Regions from separate parts of the Corynebacterium durum genome, predicted to be linked through region 1. Evidence: riboswitches for the same ligand, from Rfam matches in the RefSeq annotation. Region 1 holds a riboswitch; the other holds the start of a gene.

Evidence for each region. Region 1 has a riboswitch for thiamine pyrophosphate ahead of CDUR_RS04665 (ECF transporter S component). Riboswitches for the same ligand answer to the same signal wherever they lie in the genome.
Region 2: linked by a shared signal. The riboswitch ahead of thiM (hydroxyethylthiazole kinase) and the one ahead of CDUR_RS04665 (ECF transporter S component) in region 1 are both predicted to bind thiamine pyrophosphate.

Annotation. Positions count from the first base shown of each region.
Region 1 is NZ_CP047200.1:972,045-981,454, forward strand. Features, by position in the region: gene CDUR_RS04645 (DUF808 domain-containing protein) at 1-60, opposite strand, end outside; gene CDUR_RS04650 (cation-translocating P-type ATPase) at 113-2,773, opposite strand; gene CDUR_RS04655 (subtype B tannase) at 3,078-4,502, shown strand; gene CDUR_RS04660 (DUF4232 domain-containing protein) at 4,506-5,114, opposite strand; TPP riboswitch at 5,138-5,241, shown strand; gene CDUR_RS04665 (ECF transporter S component) at 5,231-5,821, shown strand; gene CDUR_RS04670 (ABC transporter ATP-binding protein) at 5,826-7,301, shown strand; gene CDUR_RS04675 (energy-coupling factor transporter transmembrane component T family protein) at 7,302-8,060, shown strand; gene CDUR_RS04680 (nucleoside/nucleotide kinase family protein) at 8,060-8,560, shown strand; gene CDUR_RS04685 (NUDIX hydrolase) at 8,567-8,971, shown strand; gene CDUR_RS04690 (peptide ABC transporter substrate-binding protein) at 9,163-9,410, shown strand, end outside.
Region 2 is NZ_CP047200.1:1,433,992-1,443,401, forward strand. Features, by position in the region: gene dop (depupylase/deamidase Dop) at 1-1,014, opposite strand, end outside; gene arc (proteasome ATPase) at 1,030-2,583, opposite strand; gene CDUR_RS06735 (tRNA (adenine-N1)-methyltransferase) at 2,634-3,473, opposite strand; gene CDUR_RS06740 (M18 family aminopeptidase) at 3,549-4,808, opposite strand; gene CDUR_RS06745 (hypothetical protein) at 4,819-5,076, opposite strand; gene CDUR_RS06750 (leucine-rich repeat domain-containing protein) at 5,111-5,965, opposite strand; gene CDUR_RS06755 (hypothetical protein) at 6,006-7,073, opposite strand; gene CDUR_RS06760 (hypothetical protein) at 7,066-7,326, opposite strand; TPP riboswitch at 7,395-7,491, shown strand; gene thiM (hydroxyethylthiazole kinase) at 7,479-8,291, shown strand; partial or broken gene thiD (bifunctional hydroxymethylpyrimidine kinase/phosphomethylpyrimidine kinase) at 8,288-9,410, shown strand, end outside.

The DNA of each region.
Region 1 (9,410 bases):
TGAGGCTGTTTTGGCGATGAGCGCGACGTCGTCAAGCAGTGCTGCAAGACCTCCGGGCATAGTGACACTCCAGTGGGGTAGTAGGCAGTAAGCCCTATAATCTTACCTTTATTTAAACTTCCAGGGCCCATCGTACAAACTTGGACATTTCCTCAGCACACAGCACCAGCGATGCCATGCCGATGGCTACTACCCAATGCGTGAAGTCCAGGGAGGCAGTTCCGAAGGCTGCTTGCAGGAACGGAATGTGCACCACGCATACCTGCAGGAACACCGCGATGCCGATGGATGCCCACAGCCAGCGGTTGCGGAAGATGCCGATGAATGCGGAATGAATGTCGGAGCGGGCGTTCAGGGCGTTGAACAGCTGGGCAAACACAAGGGTGGTAAACCCTGCGGTGCGGGCCACCTCCAAAGAATCGTGGCCGTTCACAATGCCGCCGGGGAGGAAGAAATCAATGGTGGCTAGCGTCACGGCCCCCATAATCACGCCAATGTAAATGACCTGTGCCCACATGTCGCGGTTGATGATGCGATCGTTTATGCGTCGGGGTGCGCGCTCCATCACGTCGTCATCTGCGGGATCAACGCCCATGGCCAGCGCCGGTCCGGAATCGGTGATCAGGTTGATCCACAGGATTTGGGTTGCCAGTAAGGGAAGAACCACCCCACCGCCGCTGTCGTTAAGCCCTAGCCACCCCGCCAGCAGGACACCGAAGAACACGGTGACCACTTCGCCCATGTTGGAACTCAGCAGGTAGCGCAGAAATTTTCGAATGTTGTCAAAGGTCACGCGCCCTTGCTCCACCGCCGAAACGATGGTGCCGTAGTTGTCATCGGCGAGGATCATCGTGGCGGCTTCTTTGGTTACCTCGGTGCCCGTGATGCCCATGGCCACGCCAATGTCGGCGCTTTTCAGCGCAGGTGCGTCATTCACGCCGTCGCCGGTCATGGCCACGATGTTGCCGTCCGCCTGTAGTGCGTCCACAATGCGGAGTTTGTGGGCGGGTGCGACGCGGGCATACACGTCGGTTGTGCGCACCGCTTCAGCAAATTCCTGATCGCTCATGTCATCGATGTCCTTGCCGGTGAAGGCGGCGGTGGCATCAAAACCCAGGGAGGTTGCTATGCTGCTGGCGGTCACCGGGTGATCGCCGGTGATCATGATTGTGCGGATACCGGCATGGTGAGCCTGTTCGATGGCTTCCTTCGCCTCGTCGCGCGGTGGATCGATAATGCCGACGACACCCAGGAAGGTCAGGTCATCTTCTTCCAGCGCCACCAAACCCGTGCGCCGCGCGACCCCCAGTGTGCGGTAACCCTTCCGCGATAACTCTTCGACGGTGTCCAGGATTGCTTCACGACGCCCCGGTTCAAGCTCACGTTCGCTGTTACCCACCTGCTCTCGGGTGCAATGCTCCAACAACACATCGGGAGCACCTTTACTGTACAGATAGCCGGGAACCAAGACGGTCATCATTTTGCGCTCAGAGCTGAACGGGATTTCTCCCAGCCGCTGAGGGGCAGGGTCTGGGTTTAACACCACCTTTGGCAGCGCCACCAAAAACGCCGCCTCGGTTGGGTCGCCTACAATCTCCCAGCCGTTGGTGGTGTACTCCAGCTGCGCATTATTCGCGGTTGCACCAGCAACCATCGTCAACTCCGCCTCAATGCGGGCGTTGTCATTGATGCTGGTCGCGTCGCCGGAAGAATCGTAGCCGGACCCCTCCAGGATGGTACTTCCAGATGCTGTGACGATTTCCCGCAGGGTCATTTCGTTTCGGGTGAGCGTGCCGGTTTTATCTGAGCACACAACGCTCGCGGAACCGAGGGTTTCCACGGATGGAAGATTCTTCATCACCGCGTTTTTGCGTGCCATGGCCTGAACGCCCAGCGCTAACACCAGCGACAAAATTGCAGGCAGTCCCTCCGGCACCGCCGCCACCGCCAGGGAGACGCCGAGCAGCAAAATATCCACCGCATCTTTGGTGCTGTGTACGCCGTTGACCAGTGCGAGGGTGACCATCACGATCACCGCAATACCCACGACGAGGAGGCCAAGTGTTCGGGAGATGGTAGCAATTTCCTTCTTCAGCGGCGAGTCTTCCGCCTCGGTCTCGTCCAGCATGGTGGCGATCTGCCCCATTTGGGTTTCCATGCCGGTGTGCATGACTTCGGCGGTCCCCACGCCCCGAACCACGGCGGTGCCTTTAAATACCATGTCAGTACGGTCTCCCAGGGGTTCATTCTCTGGGGTGGGGGATGGGTCTTTGATAACTGCTTCGGATTCGCCTGTCAGTGATGATTCCTGCACGGCGAGATTCGTGGCGGAAATCAGTTTCGCGTCGGCACCAACAGCGTCGCCTTCCGCAAGAAGTAGAATATCGCCGGGAACTAATTCTTCCGATGAGATGACGGTTTGTTTACCGTCGCGAAGCACAGTGGAATGCGCCGCTGTCATGTGCGCAAGTGCTTCGACGGCATGTGCTGCCCGTTGTTCCTGAGTAAAGCCGAGAATCGCATTAGCTATAACGATTAAACCAATCACCACTGTGTCAATTGGAACCCCATGTGAGCCTTCAATAAACCATGCTCCGCAGGAAATTGCCATGGCGATAAACAGCAAATACACCAGAGGGTCTTGGAATTGGCGGAGAAAAACCAGCCATGTGGGTTCCGTTGTTGCCGCGCGGAGTTCATTGCGCCCGTAGGTGTCCAGGCGTTGTGCCGCGTCCGCAGACGTGAGTCCAGTGGGGCGATTCGTTGCTGTCATTGATGGCACCTTTCGTCAGCTCTCCATGCTACGACAAGTTTTGTGCAGGTTTGTGACCTAGCAACCTCACTGCAGTCTCACGGTGGCATCAGACCGCCTCGCCTACTCTTTGGCTAAATTTCTAGACAATTTCCAGCATATTTACAGCATTACTACTTAGCCTTAGATAAACAAGGTGCGGCGAGAAGGAGAAACGATAAGACGACGGTCTTTTATTGGTGTGACAGCGGGTGCTGTGTTGGGCATTCCCATCATCAGCGCGTGTAGCAGTTCCGGTGGGGGCAGCGGGACGTCGACAAGCTCAGTGTCGGCAACAGGGGGCAGTAATTCTGCGTTAAATTTTGATCCCAAAGCATTCACTGCGGAAAGTACCACAGTGACAATGGCAGACGGTGAAGAAGTGACTGTCAACTACAAACTGTGGAAGGGGATTGTGTATGTCGCCAACCCGGTTGATGCCGAATATCAAAGCATGAATATCAAACAACCTACGTCCGTGAATGGAAAGGAAGTGGACGCTTCAGGGGCGCCCATTGTTTTTGCCATGAACATTGGTGGCTACACATCATCGGCCGTCAACGCTGAACAGCCGGGCGGAATGCCGGGCGGTGGCATGCCTCCAGGTGGTGGCGCCCCGCCGGCCGGGGCCGGTGGAGTTGAATCCGGCAGCGGCGCGCAAATGAGTGCCGGAAAGCATATTGACCTCGGCGATTATGCCCTGGCTAGTGGCCTTGTGGTGGTCAATCCTGGCGCACGCGGTCGCGATAACGTCAATGCGGATGGCGTGTACTTTGGCAAGGCACCTGCCGCGATTGTGGATCTTAAAGCAGCCATGCGATACCTGAAGGCCAACTCTGGTGTCGTGCCTGGTAACACCGATCGGATTGTCTCAAGTGGTAGTTCCGCTGGTGGTGCGTTGTCCGTGCTGTTGGGGGCGTCCGGCGGCAGCGACCTGTATCAGAAGGATCTTGTGGCGCTCGGGGCGGCGGATGCCAGTGACGTCATTTACGCCGTTGCTGGTTATTGCCCCATCACTGACCTGGAGAATGCGGACGCAGCCTATGAGTGGTGCTTTGGTGATGCCACGAACGAAACAGTCTCGGTCAACGCCACCGTCTCCGAGGAGTTGCGTGCACGTTTCCCGCAGTACATGGAGCGTTTGGGCCTCAAGGATGATCAGGGCAGGAAACTTACTGCGGATAACCTGGCGGAGCATATGTTGTCGGTGCATCTGCGCCCCTCGGCGAAGCGTTACCTGGATGGTCTATCGGATGAGGACCGGGCAGCATATGTGGCACAAAATCCGTGGGTGGAGGGTGATTTCACCTGGGAACAGTTCATTGATCACACAGGTCGCGGGAAGGGTGCTCCAGCATTTGACGCGCTTGATTTAAGCAGCGGCGAGAACAGCCTGTTTGGTAATGAGAACACAAATGCCCGGCATTTCACCACCTATGCACAGGGTGGCGATCTGGAGGAAGGAGTGGAGGATGCGGTCACGCGCATGAACCCGATGGGCTTTATCCTGGACCGCAACCCCCAACGCGCTCAACATTGGTTCCTCCGGGTGGGTGCGAAAGATACGGATACCAGTTTCTCTATTGTCAGCAACCTTGCCTCGGCGTTAAGTAACGCTGGTGACGCAGTGGACACGTCCTACTACTGGGACGCAGGCCATGGTGCTAATGAAGATCCTGATGCATTTATCGCATGGGTTAAATCACTATAAGAGTTAGGACATGTGCGTTACTGACAGAGTCTCCACCGATTCATCGGTGCAGGTTTCCAACGTCAATGGTGCCGTGATTGATCCAGTGTCATTCGGGGGGTAGACCTGCACAAACACTGATTCCGCAACGGAATCACAGTTGTGGATGTGTGGGTTGCTGGACCTGAGGCCAAAGTGCGCGTTAGAACCGGTTTGGATCAGGCCGTCGGAACCGGAATTGTCGGATTGTCCCTCGCCTTCACGGGTGGCGGCTGCACCGATCTGGTTTTTCGCGCCGTCGAGAAGTGATAGCCCCGGGAAGCCTTTGAGGATGCAGGCTGGGCCTTTGTTGGTGAGGGTGATTTCTGTGAAGGTGGAGCCTGCGCCGTTGCCGCTGGGGGTGGCGACCATCTCTAGTTGCTCAGCTTCGCAGGGGCCTACGGGGGTGCTTTCGGGGGTGGATGGGGGTGCTTTATGGGTGGTGGTTGTCTTGGTGGTTGAGGTGGAAGTGAGCGGTGTTGCTGCGTTCATCTGCGAGGTGTTTTGTGTTCCGCAGGCACTGAGTCCTACTGCTAGGCAGAAGGCGGCTGCCGCGATTCCTATGGTTGTTGTGGTGAGGCGTGGAGTAGTCATACTTCCCAGTCTATGTATAGTAATGGCGACCCCGCGGGTGCCAGGCGCGTAATGGCTGTGGCTGAGAATAAACCGCACGAACCTGATCCGGGTAATACCGGCGCTAGGGAGGATAAATGAAAAAGATGATGACGTGGCGTGTCGTGGACATTGTTGTTGCGGCAGTGCTTGGCGTGGCCTGTGGCCTGCTGTTTTGGGTATGGAATTCAATTGGCTACGCCTGGTACACGGCGGCGCAGGCCATAACACCCGGTTTCGGGGGTATCGCAACGGGTATCTGGTTGATCGGTGGCGTCTTGGGTGCACTGGTGATCCGCAAGCCGGGTGCCGCGATTTTCGTCGAAGTGGTGGCGGCTTGTGTGTCGGCCGTTCTGGGTAACCAGTGGGGGATAGAGACGGTGTATTCCGGCCTGGCTCAAGGGTTGGGTGCGGAACTAATGTTTGCGATTTTTGTTTACCGCCGGTTTTCCCTCCCGGTGGCTGTGCTCGGGGGTATTGGCGCGGCCGTTGGCGGCTGGGCGCTTGAACTGGTGACTAGTGCGAACTACGCAATGTCTGTGACTTTCAACGTGATTTATCTGTCCACCATGTGCGTCAGTGGCGCGTTGCTTGCTGGTGCGTTGGGGTTTGTGTTGGTGCGCGGCTTGGCGGCGACGGGCGCGCTGGATCGTTTCGCCGTGGGTCGCGAGCGCCAGCGCCTGGTGTAGCGCCATGCCCGTTGCGGTACGTGTCCAGGATTTCGGCTGGCGGCACGCCGGACGTAAAAACCCCACCCTTGAGGGGTTGACCCTGAGTATCGACCAGGGCGAGCGGGTGCTCCTGCTCGGGGAATCTGGCTCGGGCAAATCAACACTGCTTGCGGCCATCGCCGGGATTCTCGGCGATGATGAAGGGGAACAGGCTGGGCAGGTGCTTATCGACGGCCACCCCTCCCGCAGCGTCCGCGGCATGGTGGGGTTGGTGCTGCAAGACCCCGATTCGCAGGTGATTTGTTCCCGCGTCGGCGACGACGTGGTGTTTGGCTGCGAGAACCTGGGGGTTCCGCGTGAGGAGATGTGGCACCGTGCGCGTCGCGCTCTGGACATGGTGGGATTGCCGCTGCCGTTTGATCACCCCACGGAACACCTCTCTGGCGGGCAGAAGCAACGATTGGCCCTCGCCGGCGTGATCGCCATGGGGGCGCGAGTGATCGTGCTTGATGAACCTACGGCGAACCTTGACCCGGCTGGTGTACGGGACGTCCGCGATGCCGTCGCCCAGGTCGCGGCGGAGACGGGCGCCACGCTGATTGTGGTGGAACATCGCGTGGACACGTGGTGTGACGTGGTGGATCGGCTTGTGGTTCTCGGCACCGCTGAGCGGGGCATCATTGCCGACGGTCCGCCTCACCACGTGTTGGAACACTATGGGCAACGTCTGGCCGACGTTGGTGTGTGGGTGCCCGGCATCGATGTTCCTATTGAACCGCTGCCTGGGGTTGGGGATGCACAATCTGCTCTCCAGGCAACACAATTGAGCGTTGGCTGGGACTCTCACACCCCTGTTGGCGAACCCCGCACATTGCACCTTCCCCTCGGCTGCTCCACGGTGATCACTGGACCCAACGGCGCGGGTAAAACCACCCTTGGTCTTACTCTCGCCGGGTTGCTGAACCCGATTGCGGGCACCGTTGAGGCCGACGCTACTGTTGCGCGCGGGCTTGGTACCAACCCTGGCGGGTGGACATCGGAAGAGCTGGCCAGCCGCATCGGGTGCATCTTCCAAAACCCCGAGCACCAGTTCCTAGCGCGCACTGTCCGGGAGGAACTGCTCATCGGTGCCACGTTGCGCGACGGCGCAGGTGGCAGGGGTAGGGGTTGGTTCCGCAAGCGCCGCACACCCACCACCGCAGACCTGGAACGCGTCGATGAATTGCTTCATATGCTGCGCCTTGACCATCTCGCCGAGGCGCACCCTTTCTCGCTGTCCGGTGGCCAGAAGCGCAGGTTGTCGGTAGCAACCGCACTGGTGTGCGCGCCCAGCGTCATCATCATGGACGAACCCACGTTCGGTCAGGATCGTCAAACCTTCATTGAACTCGTGCGTCTCCTTCGCGGGCTGCGTGAGGAGGGAATTACCCTCGCCGCCATCACTCACGACGAGCTCTTCATCGCCCTCATGGGCCAACACCACATTGAGGTGCGTTAAATGACCAGCTTCATGGACGCCATCAACCCCGTCACCAGGATTGGCGCGGTTCTTCTCCTGGCCACGCCGCTGCTGGTGAGCGTCGATGTGGTCTCCGCCGCCGTGGCACTTACAGCAACTATTCTGCTCGCGCCCCTCGCGGGGATGCCGTGGTTACAGCTCATCCGCCGCAGCTGGCCTATCCTCGCCGCCGCACCCATCTCGGGACTGTCGATGGCGCTCTACGGACGCCCAGAAGGAACGGAATACGCCAGTTTCCTCTTCGCACACATTACCGACAACTCCCTCCAGCTCGCGTTGGCGATTATGGTACGTGTTCTGGCCATCGGCCTGCCAGTGGTGGTGCTCACCGCGCGTGTGGACCCCACTGACTTTGGCGACGGCCTTGCCCAAGTCCTCCGATTTCCAGCACGTTTTGTCATTGGGGCTGTCGCAGGTGTCCGCCTCCTTGGACTCTTTCGCAGGGACTGGGCATCTCTCGGCAGAGCACGCCGCGCGCGGGGTGTTGCCGACACCTCCCGCATCCGCCACGCCGCCACCATGTCCTTCAGCCTGCTCGTTGTGGCACTGCGACGCGGTACGAAGCTCGCCACCGCCATGGAAGCCCGAGGATTTGGCGCGCCGGGTCTGCGCACATGGGGTCGCGCATCCACGGTTGGCTGGCGGGACGCGGTGGTGCTGATGATCGCAGCATTCATCTCCACCGCCGCCATCGCCGTTGCCGTCTACGCTGGAACATTCCGGTTTCTGGGGGCTTAATGGACCACCTGCACACCATTGCCCATGCCTGCGCCGATGCCCGCACAGTACTTATCGACGGCCGCTCCGGCTCTGGCAAAACCACGTTTGCTGCGGCACTTGCCAGGCTCACCGGCCATGAGGTTATCCATCTTGATGATTTCTATCCCGGTTGGTGGGGCTTGAACGATGCCATGAGTATGGTCGCCCACGATGTTCTTCATCCCACGCATCCCGGTTATCAGCGCTGGAACTGGGGGACCAACACACCTGGTGAGTGGGTATACCTGGATCCTGAGCGGCCGAGGATTGTAGAAGGGGTGGGTGCGGTCAGCGAGGCGTCGATACGCGCGGCGCAGAAACGCGGCAAGGTAGTGAGCATTCGGCTTCACCTGGATGCTCAGACGCGTAAACAACGTGCCTTGACGCGGGACCCAGCTTTCGCCGACTGGTGGGACGTGTGGGCGGCGCAGGAGGATGCACGTGGTGAGCAGCTGCCCGTGGACTATGAACTAGGGTGAAATACCATGACTGTCATACGGATAGCTGCGGTGGTTATTGAAAACCCACATGGGAAAATTCTGAGCGTTCGAAAATGTGGGACCACTGCATTGATGCTGCCCGGGGGTAAAATTGAGCCAGGGGAGGAGCCTATCCAGACAGCCGCGCGGGAGATTTTCGAGGAAATTGGGCTTGACCTGCCGCTGAGTGAACTCACGTATCTGGATACACTGACAGCGCCAGCAGCGAACGAACCAGGTGCCACCGTGTGTTGTGATGTGTTTATCTGGAGCGGGACTCTTGATCATTTGCCCAGTGTGCAGGCGGAAATTGATGAAGCATGCTGGTGTGATATCTCGTCAACAAGTCCAAAGTTAGCACCACTGAGTAGAGACGTCGTGTTTCCCCGATTGCGTGGGAAACGGGGTTAGTGTGGCGATTTCGATATAACGCACGTTTTAGCAGTTCACGGGACTGGTAGGGGGGAGCGGTGAACATATTTTTGTAACATGTATCAACCCTGTTTCTTTTTTTGATGTTCCTCACAGTTAAGATATCCAATAACGAAACCGGGTTGGCTCCTCGCTGCCCGCCTTGTCGTTCGCAGACACTGGAGGTCTTCATGACGCTTAAGAAAACAATCGCTGTACTCACAGCGGCAGCGCTCGCAGTCGGAATGGCTGCCTGCTCCTCTGGCTCGGGAGGCAGCGGCGGTGACGGGAACTATATCGTTGTCAACGGCAGCGAACCCCAGCATCCCCTTCTTCCGGGTGATACCAATGAAAACGGTGGTGGCCGCATCATCGAAATGATCAACTCCGGTCTGATGTACTACGATGCAGAGGGTAAAGCCAAGAACGACCTTGCCGA
Region 2 (9,410 bases), 460 kb from region 1:
TCGCAGCACCTGCTCATCCACATCCGAGGATGCCGACACACGGTCGCGATAGGCGCGCAAGATATCAATGGCGGTGAGTTCGCGGCCGTCGACAAGCGTAAGCCGTGCGGTGCACTGAAGATCTCTGGAGACCCGGCGGACATCACCAACTGGATCGACAAGGCGGAGATCGGTGAAATTGGTGCCGGATTCGATGGAGTCAAGAACCAGCGACGTCATCCCAAGCTTCAGCACCATCGCCGTGTGAGACATGTTGGCGTCTCCAATAATCACATGCAAGCGCCCCCAACGCTCTGCATCCGTGTGCGGCTCATCGCGCGTATTAATGATGCCACGGTTCAGCGTGGTTTCTAGCGATATTTCCTGCTCGATGTAATCCGCACGCTGGCTTATCTGAAAACCTGGTGTTTGCCCCGCCGGACCAATACCCACCCGGCCTGCACCTGTTATCACCTGACGAGCCACAAAAAACGGAATTAACGCCTGAGCCAACACCTCAAAATCCGTGCCGCGGCTGTACATGTAGTTTTCATGCGCCCCATACGACGCACCCTTACCATCAACATTATTTTTATATATCTTCAACGGCGGGCACGGATCATGATCCTTCAGCACCGACCGCCCCGCCGCCGTCTGCGTAGCGACGGCCGCGACCGCCTGATTCAACACCACGTCACCCGCCGCGTCATACAGCATCGCATCAAACGCATTCGTCGTCTCTGGGGCGGAATATTCAGGGTGGGCGTGATCCACATAAAAACGTGAACCATTAGCGGTCATCACATTCGCCACGCCAAGCGCATCTGGGTCGATCGTCGGAACCGTGTGGTATCGACGCAGGTCAAAGCCCCGGGAATCCTTTAACGGAGATTCTGGGCCAAAATCCCACTGCGCCCTGCGATCCTTACCCGCAAACGCCACAACCGCATGCGTGGACGTAATAATAGGACTCAACATCGGATCAGTAGGTGTGGAAATACCGTACTCAGTCTCCGTCCCCATAAAACGCGGCATAACTACCTTCCTTGACTACCGTGCTTCATCCGTGGCCTGGGCGATCGCTTGAGCAATCACCCGAGCGCGAATAACCTTCTTTCCCGAATGACCACTAATACGCGTCCATTCATCCGGGTTAGCAGTATTAGGCAAATCCTCATTCTCCCGGTATTCCGCATCCACCGCCGACAATAGATGCTGAACAGTCAACCCCTTATCCGTACCGGCAAGAAAATCCTTAATCGCGTTCTTCTTCGCACGGTCCACGATATTGGCGATCATGGCACCAGACACAAAATCGCAATAATGCAACACCTCAACCGAACTATCCGCCAGCGTCAATTCCACAAAAGGACGAGGCTGATACGCATACTCCACTGCGGTGGCAATGAGCTCCGTGGCGGGCTGCGCCAACGGAAGATCATCAGTGATGTACCGTCTAAAAATATCCCGTGCACCTGACCTATTCGGCCTGGACACGCGAATCTTCACATCTAAACGACCCGGACGCACAAGAGCAGGATCAATCAAATCCTCCCGGTTCGTTGCGCCAATCACTATTACATTGCTCAAGCTCTCCACCCCATCCAACTCAGCCAGCAACTGCGGAACCACCGTTGTTTCCATATCGGAACTCACCCCCGACCCGCGCGTACGGAAAATCGACTCCATCTCATCAAAGAAAACAATCACCGGACGACCCTCGCCGGCCAACTCCCTGGCGCGCTCAAAAATAATCCGAATCTGGCGCTCCGTTTCTCCGACAAACTTATTCAACAACTCCGGGCCCTTGACATTAATAAAATACGACCGCGACCCATCACCAATACGCGTAGACAACGAATGCGCCACGGCCTTAGCAATCAACGTCTTCCCGCAGCCAGGCGGGCCATACAACAACACCCCCTTTGGTGGACGCAACGCAAAATCCCGATACAATTCAGGGTGAGTAAACGGCAACTCAACAGCGTCATGAATCTGCTCAATCTGCGCATCCAAACCACCAATATCGTGGTAGGACACATCCGGCACCTCCTCCAGTACCAGACGAGCAACTTCAGCCTTGGGGATAACCTCGAACGCGTAACCCGCGCGGGCGTCGATAAGCAGCGTGTCCCCCGGCCGTGGCGACTGTCCCTCTTGCAACAACGGAGCGGCAAGCTGCACCACATGTTCCTCGCCGCGCGTATCCACCACCAACGCGCGGGAATCCGCCAACACCTCCGTCAGCGTGGATAGCTCCCCCGAGGTTTCAAAACCACACACCTCCACCACCTGCGAGCCCTCCCCAATGCGCACTCGCGCGCCGGGAACCAATGCGGCGCGATCCACACTCGGCGAGACCACCAGCCGCATGCGTCGATTCGCGGTAAACACCTCGGCGCTGGCCCCGCCTGGATTGATGTCCAACAGCACCCCATACGTGCTTGGTGGGGCGGCCAGCGCCTCCAGCTCCTGGTGCAATACTGCGAGCTTGTCGCGGGAAGCCTTCAGCAACTCGGCAAGCTTCGCATTCCGCGCCCCCAGCTCACGGTTAGCGCGACGCAGTACCTGCAGATCAGCAGCATCCATATCCGACGATGTCATAGTGTTCAACCACCTCCACGTGGTGCCTAGGAACTTGGCTACCTTGCACCTTACCGCCGTGCTCGCCGCTGCGGGCGCGGCGCCACCGTGCCATCGGCAAGCCTACGCGCCCACACCAAAAACGCCGTATGCGCATTCATCCGGTGCTCCGGGCGGGTGGCCAAACCATCCACCTTCCACTCCCGCACCAACGATTCCCACGCCCGCGGCTCCGTAAAGCACTTCTGTTGACGAATCCCCTCCATCACCTTCATCAACTGCGGAACCGTAGCCACATACGTCATAAACACCCCGCCAGGCAGCAACAATTCACGCACCGTATCCAAACACTCCCACGGTTCCAACATGTCCAAAATAATCCGATCCACCGGCATGCCATCCAGATCATCAAGATGCACATCACGCAGATCCCCGAGCCGCAGCGACCAATTCTTCGGGTGCCCACCAAAAAACTCCGTGACATTATCCTCTGCATAATCCAGATGATCCTGACGAATTTCATAGGAAATCAACTGGCCATGCTCCCCAATGGCACGCAACAAACTCATTGACAACGCACCTGAACCGGCACCCGCCTCAAGCACGCGAGCGCCCGGAAAAATGTCACCCTCCACCATGATCTGCGCCGAATCCTTCGGATAAATCACCGCAGCGCCGCGCGGCATGGACAGCACATGGTCCACCATCAAATGCCGGAAACACAAATACTCCCCACCTTGGCTGGACAACACCACCGTGCCCTCATGCTGGCCAATAACGTCATCATGCGCAATGCTGCCCTTATGGGTGAAAAACTGCTCGCCGGGCTGCAACACAATCGTGAAATGCCTGCGCTTCGCATCCGTCAACTGCACACGATCACCCGGCTGAAAAGGGCCTGAATACGCCATGGGGGCCTTCCTGTTAAACCACGCTGACACTAGGAGGCAGGATGCCCCTAGTGAAGAACATATACTGCTTAAACTCTAGTCCCCGACGAAAAACGCCTCCAACGCCTGGGCAAACCACCCCATATCATGCGCACCACACAATTCCCGCGCCGAATGCATGGACAAAAGCGGAATCCCCACATCGACTGTGGGAATGCCTAACCGTGTTGCGGTAATCGGGCCGATCGTCGATCCGCACGGGCTATCATTATTCCCCACAAACACCTGGCTCGGAACACCCGCATCCCGGCATGCACGCTCCCACAGCGCCCACGTCACAGCATCACTCGCATACCGCTGATTCGCATTCATCTTCACCACAGGACCATGATTAACCAGCGGCTGCGTCACCGGATCATGCTTACCCACGTAATTCGGGTGCACAGAATGCGCAGCATCTGCTGACACACACCAGGATCGGGCAAACATTCGGTGCAGGTCCTCGGTGTCGGCCTCGAGTGTCTGGGCGGTGCGCACCAGCACATTCTCCAGCAACGGACCCGCTGCACCAGAAATTGTTGCGCTGCCAACCTCCTCATGGTCAAAAGCCGCCAACACCAAAACATCATTGCCAGCATCGCCCGACTGAAGTGCAGCGATGAACGCTTCTAGGCTTGCATACACACTGGACAAATTATCCAGCCGTCCCGCGGCAACTAGATCCATATTTGCGCCAAACATCTCACCACGCTGAGCATCACATGTTATGAGGTCATGCGCCACAATGTCATGCTTATCGACGCCCGCCGACGCAGCCACAACATCCAGCACGCTCGCCTCTGGATCCCCCACCCCCATCACCGGTTGCAGATGCACTTGGCGAGACAAAGTGCTCGCATCCTGGGCTTTGTCCCGTGACAAATGAATCGCCAGATTCGGAATGCGCAATAGTGGCCCTGTGGACACCATCTTTTCCGAGCCGTCACTGAGAATCACGCGCCCAGCTAGCACAAGTTCGCGATCGAACCAGGACGTTAGTATCGGACCACCATAAACTTCTACTGCAACCTGCTGCCAGCCTACAGTGGTGAAATCCGTGCCTGGCTTGACCTTAAAACCAGGTGAATCCGTGTGAGAACCCACGATGCGGAAGCCAGACTCCGGACTAGCATTTTCTGGAACCCACCACGCCATGATCGCCCCGCCACGTACGACATAGTGGCCACCAGGGCTGGCGTCCCACGGTTCTGCCTCATCCTGCTGGGCAAAACCAGCCTGATCAAGGCGACGGGCAACCTGGTGGGCAGCATGAAAAGAACTTGGAGACGAGGCTATAAAATCCAGGAAACTACGCATGCGTTTCAGCTTACGTTGTCCATACCGTCCACTGCGGTGAGCAAAAACCGACAATCATGTCCATGACATCACACAAAGCATCAGCATCAGCTGTTGCCTTAGCCGAATAACGATTGCTGCGAAGTTGCTTGAGCAAATCCAATGCCTCGGCATACACTTCTTGCTTGGACTTTCCGCTGTCACGGAGACCAGCCAAATGAATATATGTGGCGGTCTGATCCTGCTTGCGGGCACAGGCAAGAAGTCCCTCCTGCAGTGACGACATCATCAGTTGCGATCCTCCTTAACGAGGTTGAATAGAGCTAGTCATGCCAACCAAACCGTGTTTCTACGTCGTGCTGGCTGTAGTTATACGTGCGCTTATAACGTGACAGGCACACGCTGGACAGGGACGATGATTTCATCAACGGCGACAAATCATCATTGGCGATTTCCCTGCAGGAAAACGCCCACAAATTTTTCAATTTGCTGACAAACTCGCAGCTTGGTATCACCCCATCGAGATACAGTGATCCCAAATTTGGGCATTCCCCCAACACGTTGTAGTTCAGGCGTCGGGGCACGCCTTCCAAATCCACTGAACGAAGATAAGTACACTGCTGAAGCTCGCTTACATCGATAAGATTGCGAGCGGAATGCGCAGTGAAGTCCCTCAACCGTGATGCACACCGAACCCCATGTACATCGCTGCCTTTGTAGTAGGTCAGCTGGATAGTTGTCACATTGGGAAGCCCAGACAAAAAATCAAGCCTAGGTGCTCCCGCCACCTTCAACGAGGTAATTGTGGTACTGCTGAACATCACTCCAGGTTGGAAAAGACACTCAAGTCTTGTTAAACAGGGAAAACGGCTCAAATCTACTTCCTTAACCTGCCCACATATGTGCAGGCTACACAGCCGCGGAAGATGATAGAGCGGTGTGAGGTCTACGGAATCGGCCAAGCCGCAATCGAGTTGAAAACTCCTTACATACGGCATCTCTAGCAAAAAAGACAGATCGACATGATGCCGTGCTCGGGTGAAGTCATAGATACCGATGTGAGTGCAGCGATGCTCACGGGCGTAAGCAACACCTTTGGAAAGATGCTGAGGATCCAGCATGATATGGCCATTATTGACCCACACGCCATTGTCATCAAACGGATCGAACCTGATCACTATGAATCTTTGCTCCGATCTGTGTGCTGATGTCCGATCACTACGCAGCTCCTACTATCCGACTACTGATGCGCTGCTGTAAGGCGGCCTCAACACCATGGGTGCAGAAGATACGAAGCCTGTTGAGATCGTCGGGAAAATAAGGCTTCCGGTCAGGTGCTGTACCCATATGTGTGTGCCTATGACGCTGGAGCGCATGATCATCCGCCTTCAGCACTTCGTGAACTAGTGGGTCAGAAGCAAGTAGACCGTGCTTTTCTACAACAGCCACAGCAATTGCCGCCATAAGGCGATTGCACGGACAATGCGCTACGTGCCTCAAGACGCGAGGATCCATCTCAATGATGTCATTAGCGAGTGGTAAAGCATGCTGATCCACAAACTCCCAGATTTCAGAAAAAACACTATAAAATTGTTCAATCGAACTGGGTATCGGTATCAGGTTGCCTGATGCGACGGTGTTGATTGTTATGTCTGGGTCCCAGTGACGTGCGTCAGAAAAATGCGCAACGTACAGCTCTCCATATTGCGGCGCAACTGTGTGGCCGCATATCTGATTAAGTGCCTCCGCTAGCTGGTCACTCTTGACGGCAATCCGAATGTCCGCGCTCGCTTGATTGCGGTAGTTACTGTGAGAAAACGTCATGCGCACTTCAGATGGAAGTGGATGTCCATAGTGTTTTTTGTACTGCTCCCGCACATAACGCTCAGCCCCAACACAAAACTGTTGATTGTGGATATTTATCGGTCCGCCGTAAGTGGCGATCGCGCGTGGGTGAAGGGCGCAATACTCTCCAAAATCGCTGAAAAACCTAGCTTGGGCATGGTCCACATCCCCGTATACCCAGTGCAGCATGTTAGCCCAGCCCATTGCGTCATCCGTGAAGTTGTATTTGGCACGTACCCAGTCGGTGAACCGTCGGCCAACGAGCTCATCACCGAAACCATCATCACGTCCTGCTCCCCACATGCGACCAGTACGAAATGCCGTAAGGAACAACTTGATCTGGTGAACGTCATGACGTGTGACAAACAATCCCGGTTGTTCTTCCATTGCTGCAATGAGCTCCAGGATGTTCCGATATTGTTCTTGTGTTGCTTTAACCACAGCTCCCCCAGATACGTGTGATCATGGCAATGGTGTCAGTGTCAGTAGTGATGCTTAGCCCGAGGTATGTCTCGTTTTCTACAACAACCACTGAATCCTCCCCCAATTGATATTCGGCGAAAAAATAGTCCTGTGAACCGCCGACACCGCTCCACTGACGTATGCACTGTGCGCCCATATCCTGCAATAATGCTGTTAGGCGCACATATGCCTGTGCATCAAACTCAGGCGCAAGTATCAACGTTTCTGCCACTCTATCAGCAGTACCTGACATCTGCTACCCCCGGCAACTACCCCATCGCGCACGTGTGCTATTGTCGAGTATCGGACACGGGGTGCACCGAATGCGGTGCTGAGAATATACCCATTGAACCTGCTCTAGCTCGAACTAGCGAAGGGATAGTCATGAATCAGCTTTGCTGTGCTGTGTCTGCAGTGCGTGAAATAAATCCTTTGGTGCAATGTTTAACAAATAGTGTGGTCATGGAAATCACGGCCAACGTTCTTCTTGCTGTTGGTGCCTCACCAGCAATGTGCGATACCCCCTCAGAATCAGCTGATTTTGCAGCGATAGCATCAGCTGTGCTGATTAATGCAGGGACTCCTACTCGGGACCAGTATGAGGGCATGCGCCAGGCAATTCAAGGAGCGACCGTCGCGGGAACCCCATGGGTGCTTGACCCCGTTGCGGTGGGTGCACTGCAGGAACGCACCGATTTTGCCCGTGAAATTCTGCAGTTCGCTCCGCACGCTATCCGGGGTAACGCATCTGAAATTGTAGCGTTAGCTGGGCTTGGCTCCGGCGGTCGCGGTGTGGATGCTACTGATGATGTCGCCGCCGCACTTCCTGCTGCCAAGCAGCTTGCTGCGCAGACGAAAGGCGTGGTGGCCATTTCTGGCGAATCCGACTTTATCGTAAGCGCACATCAGGTGACCAAGGTTGATTCTGGGCATCCACTGATGCCTATAGTCATTGGGACTGGTTGCGCGCTGGGGGCGTTAACTGCGGCGTATCTCGGTGCCGCCCATATTCGGGGTATCGCTGCCCACGATGCTGTTGTTGCAGCACATGCCCACACTGGCGCTGCGGGAATGGTTGCGGGTGAAAGTGCACGCGGTCCAGGGTCTTTTGCTCCAGCATGGGTTGATGCGTTGTACAACCTCACGCCTGAACACATCGCCGAGCTTGTGACGGTTCAGGAGGTATCTAGCTCATGACTGACTGGACGCTCTACCTTGTCACTGACCCAGATTTAGCAGGTGGCCCAGATAATGTTCCACATATTGTTTCCCAGGCAATCTCAGGTGGGGTGAGTGTGGTGCAGTTACGCGACAAACGCGCCACACGAGGAGAGATACGGCAGCACGCACAGGCGTTGTGCGAAGTTACTGGCAACATTCCCCTCTTTATTAATGATTACGTTGATATTGCCGCAGAACTAGGGTTACACGCCCATATCGGTCAGAGCGACACGCGTTATGTTGAGGCGCGCAAGCTTCTTCCTGATCACCTGATGCTGGGGCTAAGTATTGAAACGCATGAGCAACTCATCACCGTGATTGCTGATGCGCAAGAGGCTGGTGTACGTCTTCCTGATGTGATCGGGATAGGGCCAGTGCGGGCAACCTCAACAAAACCGGATCACGCAGCACCATTGGGAGTTGAGGGCGTAGCGGCGATTGCCCGTACAGCCGTCTGCTACGGAATTGCAACGGTGGCGATCGGGGGCGTCGATAAGCAATGTGCGTCAAAACTTCAGGCAGTGGACGGTGCGTGCGTGGTGTCAGCGATTATGGCTGCGCAGGATCCTCATGCTGCGGCGCGTGAGCTTCGAGGGGCGTTTGTGCAGGTTCCTCGGGTGCTGTCGATCGCGGGAACGGATCCGACTGGGGGTGCGGGTGCGCAGGCTGATGTGAAATCAATTACTGCTGCTGGCGGTTATGGCATGAATGTTGTCACGGCGCTTGTGGCGCAAAATACGCATGGGGTTCGGTCCGTCCATACGCCGCCGTTGGAGTTTTTGGATGAGCAACTTGATGCGGTGTTTTCTGACGTTGCGGTGGATGCCATCAAGATCGGCATGCTTGCCACCGTTGATACGATAGCGACAGTGCAAGCGTGGCTTGACATGTACCCCTCGCCTGTTGTTGTGCTGGATCCAGTAATGATTGCTACCAGCGGCGACAGGCTTATTGACGCCGATGCGGAACAAGCGCTCCGTCAGCTTGCGCGCCGCGTCGATGTAATAACGCCGAACATTCCTGAACTTGCCGTGTTGGTCGGCGAGCAGCCGGCTTCTACTTTTGCGGAAGCAGTGGAGCAGGCACGTCATTTTA